DNA from 3 places in the Leclercia sp. LSNIH3 genome. Region 3 is predicted to be linked to each of the others. Evidence: riboswitches for the same ligand, from Rfam matches in the RefSeq annotation. Region 3 holds a riboswitch; each other region holds the start of a gene.
The links. A riboswitch is a leader RNA that binds a small molecule or an ion and turns the genes downstream of it on or off. The one in region 3 is predicted to bind thiamine pyrophosphate.

Region 1 (3,274 bases), 510 kb from region 3:
CCAGCAGGATGCCCTGCAGGCCATAAGGCGAGAAGGTCCACTCCAGCCCGAGCGCCTGGCAGAGGGCGGCAAGCCAGCCCTGACGTCCATAGACGCTAAGAATGCCAAATATCGCCACCAGCACCGGCAGTATCAGCGTCATGGCGCACAGGCGCAGCAGCACCTGCCGTCCGGGGAAGCGACGGCGGTAGAGGGCGCGGGCAAGAAATATGGCGGGCACGACGGAGAGCAGGGCAGAAAGAAACGCCTGCCAGAAAGAGAAGCGGATGACGTGCCACAGATAGCTATCGTGCAGCAGCGCCGTCACGTCGGTGGCTGGCGCGTTAAACCACAGCGCCAGAAATGCGCCCAGGGCGACAGCGACCATTAAGATGGCGGCTATCAGCCCCGGGAGTAACCAGCCGGCGATCAGCGGCTGACGGCGCGTTGCCATTCACTGACCCAGGCAGCACGTTTCCCGGCCACTTCCTGCGGGGAGTATTCCAGCGCGGTTTGCGGTTTCACCAGCGTGTCGAAACCGGCCGGTAAGGCGACGTCAGTTACCGGGTACATCCAGTTGCCGGTCGGGATCGCATTCTGGAACGACGGCGAGACCATAAATTTCAGGAACTTGCTTGCCAGTTCCGGCTGTTTGCTGGCGGCGGTGCGGGCGGCAACTTCCACCTGCAGGTAGTGGCCTTCAGCAAAATCGGCAGCAGCGTAGTTCTCTTTTTTCTCCGAAATAATGTGATACGCCGGAGAGGTGGTGTAGCTCAGCACCAGGTCGCTTTCCCCTTTCAGGAACAGACCGTAGGCTTCGCTCCAGCCTTTGGTGACGGTGACGGTTTTGGCGGCCAGCTTCTGCCAGGCTTCCGGGGTCTTATCGCCGTACACTTTTTGCATCCACAGCAGCAGACCCAGCCCCGGCGTGCTGGTGCGTGGATCTTCGTAGATCACACGCCATTTCTGATCGCTTTCCACCAGCTCTTTCAGGCTCTTCGGCGGGTTTTTCAGCTTGTTTTTGTCATACACGAAGGCGAAGTAGCCGTAATCGAAAGGCACAAAGGTGTCGTTCTTCCAGCCGCCAGGGATGTTAACCGCATCGGTCGCCACGCCGCTTTTGGCGAACAACCCGGTTTGCGTTGCCGCTTCCAGCAGGTTGTTATCGAGACCCAGCACCACGTCGGCTTTGCTGTTCTTACCTTCCATACGCAGGCGATTCAGCAGCGAGACGCCATCTTCCAGCGCCACGAATTTCAGCTCGCAGTTGCAGTCGGCTTCAAAGGCTTTTTTGACCGCCGGGCCTGGGCCCCAGTCGGCGGCGAAGGAGTCGTAGGTATAGACCGTCAGGACAGGGCTGGCAACGGCAGGCAGCGCCATCAGCGCCAGCAGGGAAAGAACAGTTTTGAACACTTTGCACCTCTGTATTTGAGAGTGGCAAAGGATTTTGAGCGACAGCCTCAAATCCCTTCGCCGGCGTTATCCGGATCAGGTTCGACGGGTATTTTCTCAGCACACGCTTGCACGTAGCACCCCGTTGAGAACGGCGGTATTGTAATGATTTGGTGAATATTACGAAAGTATTATGGTTCCGGTGGGGCAAACCACGCGGATTTAAAGTCAAACCAGCCCAGGGTATTCATGCGTAAGCCGCGCATACTGCGCTGCCCCTGGATCATCAGCCAGTGGTGGATCAGCGGGACAATCGCCTGCTGGGACAGCAACTGCTGGCACCAGGCGGCAAGGTTCATCTCGCCTGCGCGCCACTGGGCGGCGTCCTGCTGCCAGTCGCGGGGAATGCAGTGTTGCAGGAGCGGGACTTCATACAGATGCGAGAACAGCGAGAAGTCGAGCGGCAGGGTGAAATTGACGCTGTTGAGCCAGATGTCGCTCACCGCCTCGCCGCGATGCCACTCCTCATAGCTGACCTCCTGAATATTCAGCGTCACCTGCTCGGCGGCCAGTAGTTCACTCATCATTCTGGCGATCACCCGATGTTCAATATGCTCGCGGTAGAAGGTGAGGGTGAGGCTCTCCAGTCCGGCCGGTTTGTCGCCGCGTCCCGGGCGGGCGTGATGCCAGCGTGGCAGCAGGCCATAGGCCGGGAACCAGTATGACTGATAGACCTCCTCGGCCTTATAGATCAGATTGGCCGGTGAGAGGATCTGGCTTACCCACTGACGCACCTCTGCGCTGGCGCCGCGATGGGAGCGGGCGTCGAACAGAAGATAGTAACAGCCCTCTTCGAGCCGACTTTCCACTGCCTTTTCTCCCTCGGTCGGGCCCTCCAGCGTCAGGCCGACGCTCAGCTCTTCGTTGATATCCGGCAAGACCCAGACGTTCACCTCGTCAATCAGCGCCCGGTAACCAAAGTAGTCATCGAAGGCGCGGATCTTCAACTGGTTATTATTATTACGCGATACGGCATACGGCCCGGTACCCACCGGCAGACTGGCAAAGTTGTGCATCGATTCCCACTCGCGCGGCAGGATCATCGACGGCACATACCCCAACAACCAGGGGAGCCAGCGGTCAGGCTGCGAGAGATGGATATCCAGGGTCCAGGCGGTAGGGGACTCGACCCGGGTAATGTGTGAATAGAGGGGGAGCTCGCGGGCGCGCTGCAAAGTGGCAATGACGTCAGCCATCTCCAGCTCGCGTCCATGGTGAAAATGGATACCCGGCCGCAAGAAAAAGCGCCAGTGCAACGGGGAAAGTTGCTGCCAGTGGTGGGCAATATCGGCTTCGAGTTCCCCATTTTCCTCATTTATGCGCATCAGCCCGCTGAAGATCTGGCGTGCCATATGGGTTTCGGAGCGTCGTAATGCGCTGCCCGGCAACAAGTTTTTCATCGGACGATAATACAGTACCCGCAGGATGTGTCTGCCCTGGCGGAAGCTGCGGCCCAGATGGGAGACCAGCATCTGGCGTACCGCAGCCTTATCACCTACCAGTTGCACCAGCTGATCGATGCGATCCTGCTCCAGCAAATCTTCTGCCCGCTGCTGCTGCAGTGCGAGGCCAGTGTAGAGAAAGGTGAGGCGGGAACGCTTGCCGCGCCCGGCTTCAGCTTCCCAGCTCAGCCAACCCTGTTGCTGCATGGTGTTCAGCAGGGTGCGCATATGGCGGCGCGAACAGCTGAGTAACTCGGCCAGCTCGCTGAGCGTGGTGACCTGAGCCTGGCCGTCACAGCACTGCCACAGGCGAATGAATTGTTGTTGCAGACGACCAGAGGGCATAAAAGGGGAACTCCTGACAAAAAATCAGCAATTTATTAATCCCTATATTAAGCCAA
Region 2 (3,274 bases), 1.9 Mb from region 3:
CATCGAACTGCTTTTTGATACCGAGCACGGCCAGCGGCAGACCGCCACCGACAGCTTTGGACATTACAATGATGTCTGGCTGGATACCTGCGTGTTCGAAGGCGAAGAATTTACCGGTACGGGCAAAGCCTGCCTGCACTTCGTCGAGGATCAGCAGGATGCCATGTTCTTCGGTCACTTTACGGATGCGCTGCAGCCACTCAACCGGCGCCGGGTTCACGCCGCCTTCGCCCTGTACGGCTTCCAGAATCACGGCAGCCGGTTTACGCACGCCGCTCTCGACGTCGTTGATCAGGTTTTCGAAGTAGTAGGTCAGGGCTTTCACGCCCGCTTCGCCGCCGATACCCAGCGGGCAGCGGTACTGGTGCGGATATGGCATGAACTGCACTTCTGGCATCATGCCGTCAACGGCTTCTTTCGGCGACAGGTTGCCGGTCACGGACAGTGCGCCGTGAGTCATGCCGTGATAAGCACCGGAGAAGCTGATAATGCCGCTACGGCCAGTGACTTTTTTCGCCAGCTTCAGTGCGGCTTCAACGGCGTCTGCGCCGGATGGGCCGGTAAACTGCAGGCAGTACTCTTTACCCTGACCTGGCAGCATAGAGAGCAGGTATTCTGAGAACGCGTCTTTCAACGGCGTGGTCAGATCCAGGGTATGTAACGGCAAGCCGCTGGTAATGACACTTTGGATGCTTTTCAGCACATCAGGATGGTTATGACCCAGCGCCAGCGTTCCCGCTCCGGCCAGGCAATCAAGATACTCTTTGTTATCCGCATCGGTGATCCACACCCCATTCGCCTTAGTAATGGCTAAAGGAAGCTTGCGCGGATAACTCCTGACATTGGATTCCATGTCGGCCTGACGGGCCAGATAGGTTTCGTTGGTTTTGAAAGAAGAGGCATTCAAAGTATCAATACGGACTTTATCCGTCATCATATCACTCCTACAACCGCAGCTCAGCACGTGGCCACGATTGAATAATTAATTAAGAAAATGAGAAGGGCATCAAAAATCGCGGCCAATATAGAGCCTTTTTGCGCAAGGCTCAATGGTTAATTGTTTATCGTTTTGTTACGCGCGTTGAATCAACGCGCGTAAGCCGTAACCCCGCATGGCGACTGATGTTTCCTGGGGGGCACGCCGGGGAAAAAAGTGGGGTATTTTAGAATGCTTTAGGACTACTTTGGACAACGTTCAGAATTCCATGATCGCGACCATGGGTTCTATTCCATGACGCATCGGTGACGCCGTCCTCATCGAGGGTAATCGACAGGATATAACCGGCACCGCGAATTTCGTAGAAGTTAGCATTTAAACGCTTCACGCTGGCTTTTTTGCCGTTGATGGTGGCCTGGGTAAAACCATTATTGATGGTGGCTTTGATGCCATTGGCGCTAAAAGAGGCTTCCCGCAACGGGTCGGCAACATGAGCCGCCTGCGCATGTTGTACGGCATTATGGGCATTCTCTAAAGCCTGTTTTTCAGCGGCGGCATTGATTGCGGCCTGACGGTTCTGGTCTGCGATATAGCACGCATCCCGGCTGACGCCTTTTGCTTCACACTGCGCTAACCGCTGCTCTTCAGAGACGCAACCCGCAAGAAGCGCAGCGACCATACCCACCAACAAAATCTTTTTCATACATTAACCTTTAGTAAAATAAGGAAATATTCCTTGCCTAATCATTAAGTTAGCCATTTTTCTGTGCGTAGCCATGCTTATGTCGTTTCTATAAAAGAAACTATATGTGGCGGAGGATGACTATCGCGGAACATGAAGTTTTGCTAGTTGATAGAGATCACATTTAGCACGAATAGCTAAAAAGATGAGAGCAATCCTGGTGAAGACAAGGAGCACCTGAATGGCTCTTGCTATTGGCAGACGCATCCTCTACGCTGCCATCGTTATATTTTATTATGTAATTTGACTCGGGGTGCCCTTCTTTGTGAAGGCTGAGAAATACCCGTACCACCTGATCTGGATAATGCCAGCGTAGGGAAGTCAGATGCCCTCCGGGCTATCGCTTCTTCGCGCAAGGCAGGAGCGATACCATGCAGCCTGACCTGCTCAATTTACACGCCTTACACCATTTCCGAACCCGCTCTCCGCTGACCCACTGCATGACCAATGACGTGGTGCAGACCTTTACCGCCAACGTGTTATTGGCTCTCGGTGCCTCACCGGCGATGGTGATTGAAGCCGAAGAGGCCGAACAGTTTTCCGCGATTGCCGATGCGCTGCTGATCAACGTGGGTACCCTGACCGCACCGCGTGCCCAGGCGATGCGCCGGGCGATTGAAAGTGCAGTGGCGGCAGGCAAGCCCTGGACGCTCGATCCGGTGGCCGTTGGCGCGCTGACGTACCGGACCCGTTTTTGCCAGCAAATCCTCGCCCTGAAACCGGCCGCCATTCGCGGCAATGCCTCTGAAATCCTCGCCCTCGCCGGGATGAGCGCAGGCGGGCGTGGGGTGGATACCACTGATACGGCCGCCAGTGCCTTGCCAGCAGCCCAGGCGCTGGCGCGGCAAACCAACGCGATTGTGGCGGTGACCGGCGAGGTCGATTACGTGACCGACGGGCTGCGTACCCAGACCCTCACTGGCGGCGATCTGCTGATGACCCGGGTGGTGGGGACCGGCTGCGCCTTGTCAGCGGTGGTGGCGGCCAGCTGTTCACTGCCGGGCGACCGGCTGGATAACATCGCCGCCGCCTGTGGCTGGATGAAACGGGCCGGTACGCTTGCTGCCGCGCACAGCAAAGGGCCGGGCAGTTTTGCCCCGGCTTTTCTTGATGCCCTGTGGGAACTGGGAGCGCAACGATGAAACGGATTAATGCGCTCACTATTGCCGGCACTGACCCAAGCGGCGGCGCCGGGATCCAGGCCGACCTGAAAACTTTCTCGGCGCTCGGGGCCTATGGTTGCTCGGTGATCACCGCCCTGGTGGCACAGAACACCCGTGGGGTGCAGTCGGTCTATCGTATCGAACCTGATTTCGTGGCGGCACAGCTGGAGTCGGTGTTCTGCGATGTGCGCATCGACACCACCAAGATCGGCATGCTGGCCGAAACGGATATCGTCGAGGCCGTAGCAGAGCAGCTGCTGCGACATCAGGTAAAAAACGTGGTGCTGGACACGGTGATGCTGGCGAAAAGCGGCGATCCGCTGCTGTCTCCCTCCGCCGTTGACACGCTGCGTAAAAAGTTACTGCCGCAGGTGGCGCTGATCACGCCCAACTTGCCCGAAGCGGCGGCGCTGCTGGATGCGCCTCATGCCC
Region 3 (3,274 bases):
CGACAGGGAAACATCGTACGCGGCGCAGATTTCGCAGATCTCGCGGAAGTGTTCATACAGGAAGTTCTCCTGATGATGGGACAGGCACCATTTCGCCATGATCGAGCCGCCGCGGGAGACGATGCCGGTCAGACGTTTAGCGGTCATCGGCACGTAGCGCAGCAGCACGCCCGCATGGATGGTGAAGTAGTCAACGCCTTGCTCGGCCTGCTCCAGCAGGGTGTCGCGGAACGCTTCCCAGGTGAGATCTTCCGCGATGCCGTTAACCTTCTCCAGCGCCTGGTAGATGGGCACCGTACCAATCGGCACCGGGCTGTTACGCAGGATCCACTCGCGGGTTTCGTGGATATAGCGGCCGGTGGAGAGGTCCATTACCGTATCCGCGCCCCAACGGGTGGACCAGACCAGCTTCTCTACCTCTTCCTCAATGGAGGACGTCACCGCCGAGTTACCGATATTGGCGTTCACTTTCACCAGGAAGTTACGTCCGATGATCATCGGCTCTGATTCCGGGTGGTTAATGTTGGCGGGGATAATGGCGCGGCCAGCGGCCACTTCGTCACGCACAAATTCCGGGGTGATGTTCTCCGGCAGGCGGGCACCAAAGCCTTCGCCCGGGTGCTGGTGGCGCAGCACTTCGCCACGAATACGCTCGCGGCCCATGTTTTCGCGAATGGCGATAAATTCCATCTCCGGCGTTACGATCCCTTTGCGGGCGTAGTGCAGCTGGGTTACACATTTGCCCGCTCTGGCCCGCTTCGGTGTCAGCAAGCCGGTGAAGCGCAGATCGTCCAGACCGTCGTCGGCCAGGCGCTCGCGGGTGTAAGCCGAGCTTTGCTCGTTCAGGGCTTCGCTGTCGTCACGGGCTTCGATCCACGGCTGGCGGAGCTTCGCCAGACCCTGCTGGACGTTAATAGCGATCGCCGGATCGCCGTACGGGCCGGAGGTATCATAGACCGGTACGGCTTCGTTCTCTTCAAACTGCGGGTTCTCTTTGCTGCCGCCGATTAACGTCGGGCTGAGCTGGATCTCACGCATCGGCACGCGAATATCCTCCTGCGAACCTGTCAGATAGATGCGTTTCGAGTTAGGGAAAGCAGTGCCTTCGAGAGTGTCGATAAAGTGTTGGGCGTGTGCGCGCTGTTCGCGGCGGGTCATTTTAGTGGCAGACATAGCTCGTTCCAGTAAGTTCAGGAAGTGGCTTGTCAGACGACGGATGAAGCAAGAGGAGATCGCCCGTTGGGCGATGCAATAAATTGACTCTTGTTCCCTTCGCAGGTCTTAACCTGATCAGGTTCCGCGGATCCCGAATTAACGGTCTCAGCCCGGCTTTCGCACTGGGCACTCCGACAAGAATAGGCTCCCCTACAACGGGAGCTGTGAATGTAAATTACGCGTTAACGAGAAATAACTCAAGCCGGTCGGGCGACGTTATCTTCGTTGCTCGCTTTCAGATTGTGATCCAGCGCAAGGGCGATCAGGCTGTCTTCCAGCGTAAAGCGTTGCTCCAGCGCCTCGCCGATATCGGAAAGCGCCTGCTGGAATTCCAGATAGTTATCCTGATCGATGGCGTTCTCCAGCGTGGAGTCGTAGTAATCCATGATTTGCTGAGTATTGGCTTCCAGCTGGGGGTAGAGCCTGGTGGCAGCTAACTGCGGACTGTTACCTTCCAGGTCACGGATAATGCGCTCATAAATATTGAAATGCCCGTTAGAGAGGTAATCAACAAGGCTCTGACAAAAATCGTCCAGCGCTTTTTCGTTCAGGCGCATATATGATTCTTTGCCAGGCTTAATGCCAACGAGATTGTAGTAGGCAACAAGCAGATGTTTACGCACGTGCAGCCAGCGATCGACCAGTTTGTTACATCCGCCAACGCGCTCTGTCAGGTTTTCTAGCTGGTTTAGCATGTTTGACTCCGCAAGGTTAAGATTAAAAGCTGCCCACCCAAAATGTAATAGTATTGTTACCAACATGCCTGTGAAGCAAAGGTAGTGCAATAGATATGGATCGTATAATTGAAAAATCGGATCGCGGCTGGTGGTTAGTCAGCCATGAACAAAAATTATGGTTGCCCGGTGGTGAATTACCATATGGCGAGGCCGGAAATTTCGATCTTGCGGGGCAACACGCACTAAATATTGGTGAGTGGAAGGGCGATTCTGTGTGGTTGATCCAACAAAATCGTCGTCACGATATGGGATCGGTGCGCCAGGTGCTCGATCTCGATGTCGGCTTGTTCCAGCTGGCGGGTCGGGCTGTGCAGTTGGCCGAGTTTTATCGTTCGCATAAATTCTGCGGCTACTGTGGCCATACCATGCACCCCAGCAAAACCGAGTGGGCGATGCTCTGCAGCCACTGCCGGGAACGCTATTACCCGCAAATCGCGCCGTGCATTATTGTCGCTATCCGCCGGGATGATTCCATCTTACTGGCGCAACATACCCGCCATCGCAACGGGGTGCATACCGTTCTGGCCGGATTTGTCGAAGTGGGCGAAACCCTGGAACAGGCTGTCGCGCGCGAAGTGATGGAGGAGAGCGGCATTAAGGTGAAGAATCTACGCTATGTCACCTCTCAGCCGTGGCCGTTTCCGCAATCGCTGATGACCGCCTTTATGGCCGAGTACGACAGCGGCGAGATCGTCATCGATCCGAAAGAGCTGCTGGCAGCCGACTGGTATCGCTATGACAACTTACCGCTCCTTCCCCCGGCAGGTACCGTGGCGCGCCGCCTGATAGAAGATACCGTGGCAATGTGTCGGGCTGACGATGTGTGACATGTTACACTGGGGATAAGACGCTTAAGGAACTGCAAAAATGACCGAACTGAAGAACGATCGTTATCTGCGTGCGCTGCTGCGCCAACCCGTTGATATCACCCCGGTATGGATGATGCGCCAGGCGGGCCGCTATTTGCCGGAATACAAAGCCACGCGCGCGCAGGCGGGCGATTTTATGTCGCTGTGCAAAAACGCGGAGTTGGCCTGTGAAGTGACGCTCCAGCCGCTGCGCCGCTATCCGCTGGACGCGGCGATCCTCTTCTCCGACATCCTGACTATCCCGGACGCCATGGGGCTGGGTCTGTACTTTGAAACCGGCGAAGGCCCGCGCTTTAGCTCGCCGATCAAGAGCAAAGCGGACATCGACAACCTGCCGATCCCGGACCCGGAACAAGAGCTGGGTTATGTGATGAATGCGGTGCGCACCATTCGCCGCGAGCTGAAAGGCGAAGTGCCGCTGATCGGTTTCTCCGGCAGCCCGTGGACGCTGGC

Region 1: another riboswitch for thiamine pyrophosphate. It lies ahead of thiB (thiamine ABC transporter substrate binding subunit); the one in region 3 lies ahead of thiC (phosphomethylpyrimidine synthase ThiC).
Region 2: another riboswitch for thiamine pyrophosphate. It lies ahead of thiM (hydroxyethylthiazole kinase); the one in region 3 lies ahead of thiC (phosphomethylpyrimidine synthase ThiC).

Annotation. Positions count from the first base shown of each region.
Region 1 is NZ_CP026387.1:1,678,158-1,681,431, reverse strand. It holds gene thiP (thiamine/thiamine pyrophosphate ABC transporter permease ThiP) at 1-433, opposite strand, end outside; gene thiB (thiamine ABC transporter substrate binding subunit) at 409-1,359, opposite strand; TPP riboswitch at 1,427-1,526, opposite strand; gene sgrR (HTH-type transcriptional regulator SgrR) at 1,563-3,218, opposite strand.
Region 2 is NZ_CP026387.1:4,050,095-4,053,368, forward strand. It holds gene C3F35_RS19590 (diaminobutyrate--2-oxoglutarate transaminase) at 1-937, opposite strand, end outside; gene C3F35_RS19595 (hypothetical protein) at 1,164-1,640, opposite strand; TPP riboswitch at 1,919-2,015, shown strand; gene thiM (hydroxyethylthiazole kinase) at 2,051-2,821, shown strand; gene thiD (bifunctional hydroxymethylpyrimidine kinase/phosphomethylpyrimidine kinase) at 2,818-3,274, shown strand, end outside.
Region 3 is NZ_CP026387.1:2,189,777-2,193,050, reverse strand. It holds gene thiC (phosphomethylpyrimidine synthase ThiC) at 1-1,173, opposite strand, end outside; TPP riboswitch at 1,251-1,359, opposite strand; gene C3F35_RS10600 (Rsd/AlgQ family anti-sigma factor) at 1,413-1,910, opposite strand; gene nudC (NAD(+) diphosphatase) at 2,006-2,779, shown strand; gene hemE (uroporphyrinogen decarboxylase) at 2,820-3,274, shown strand, end outside.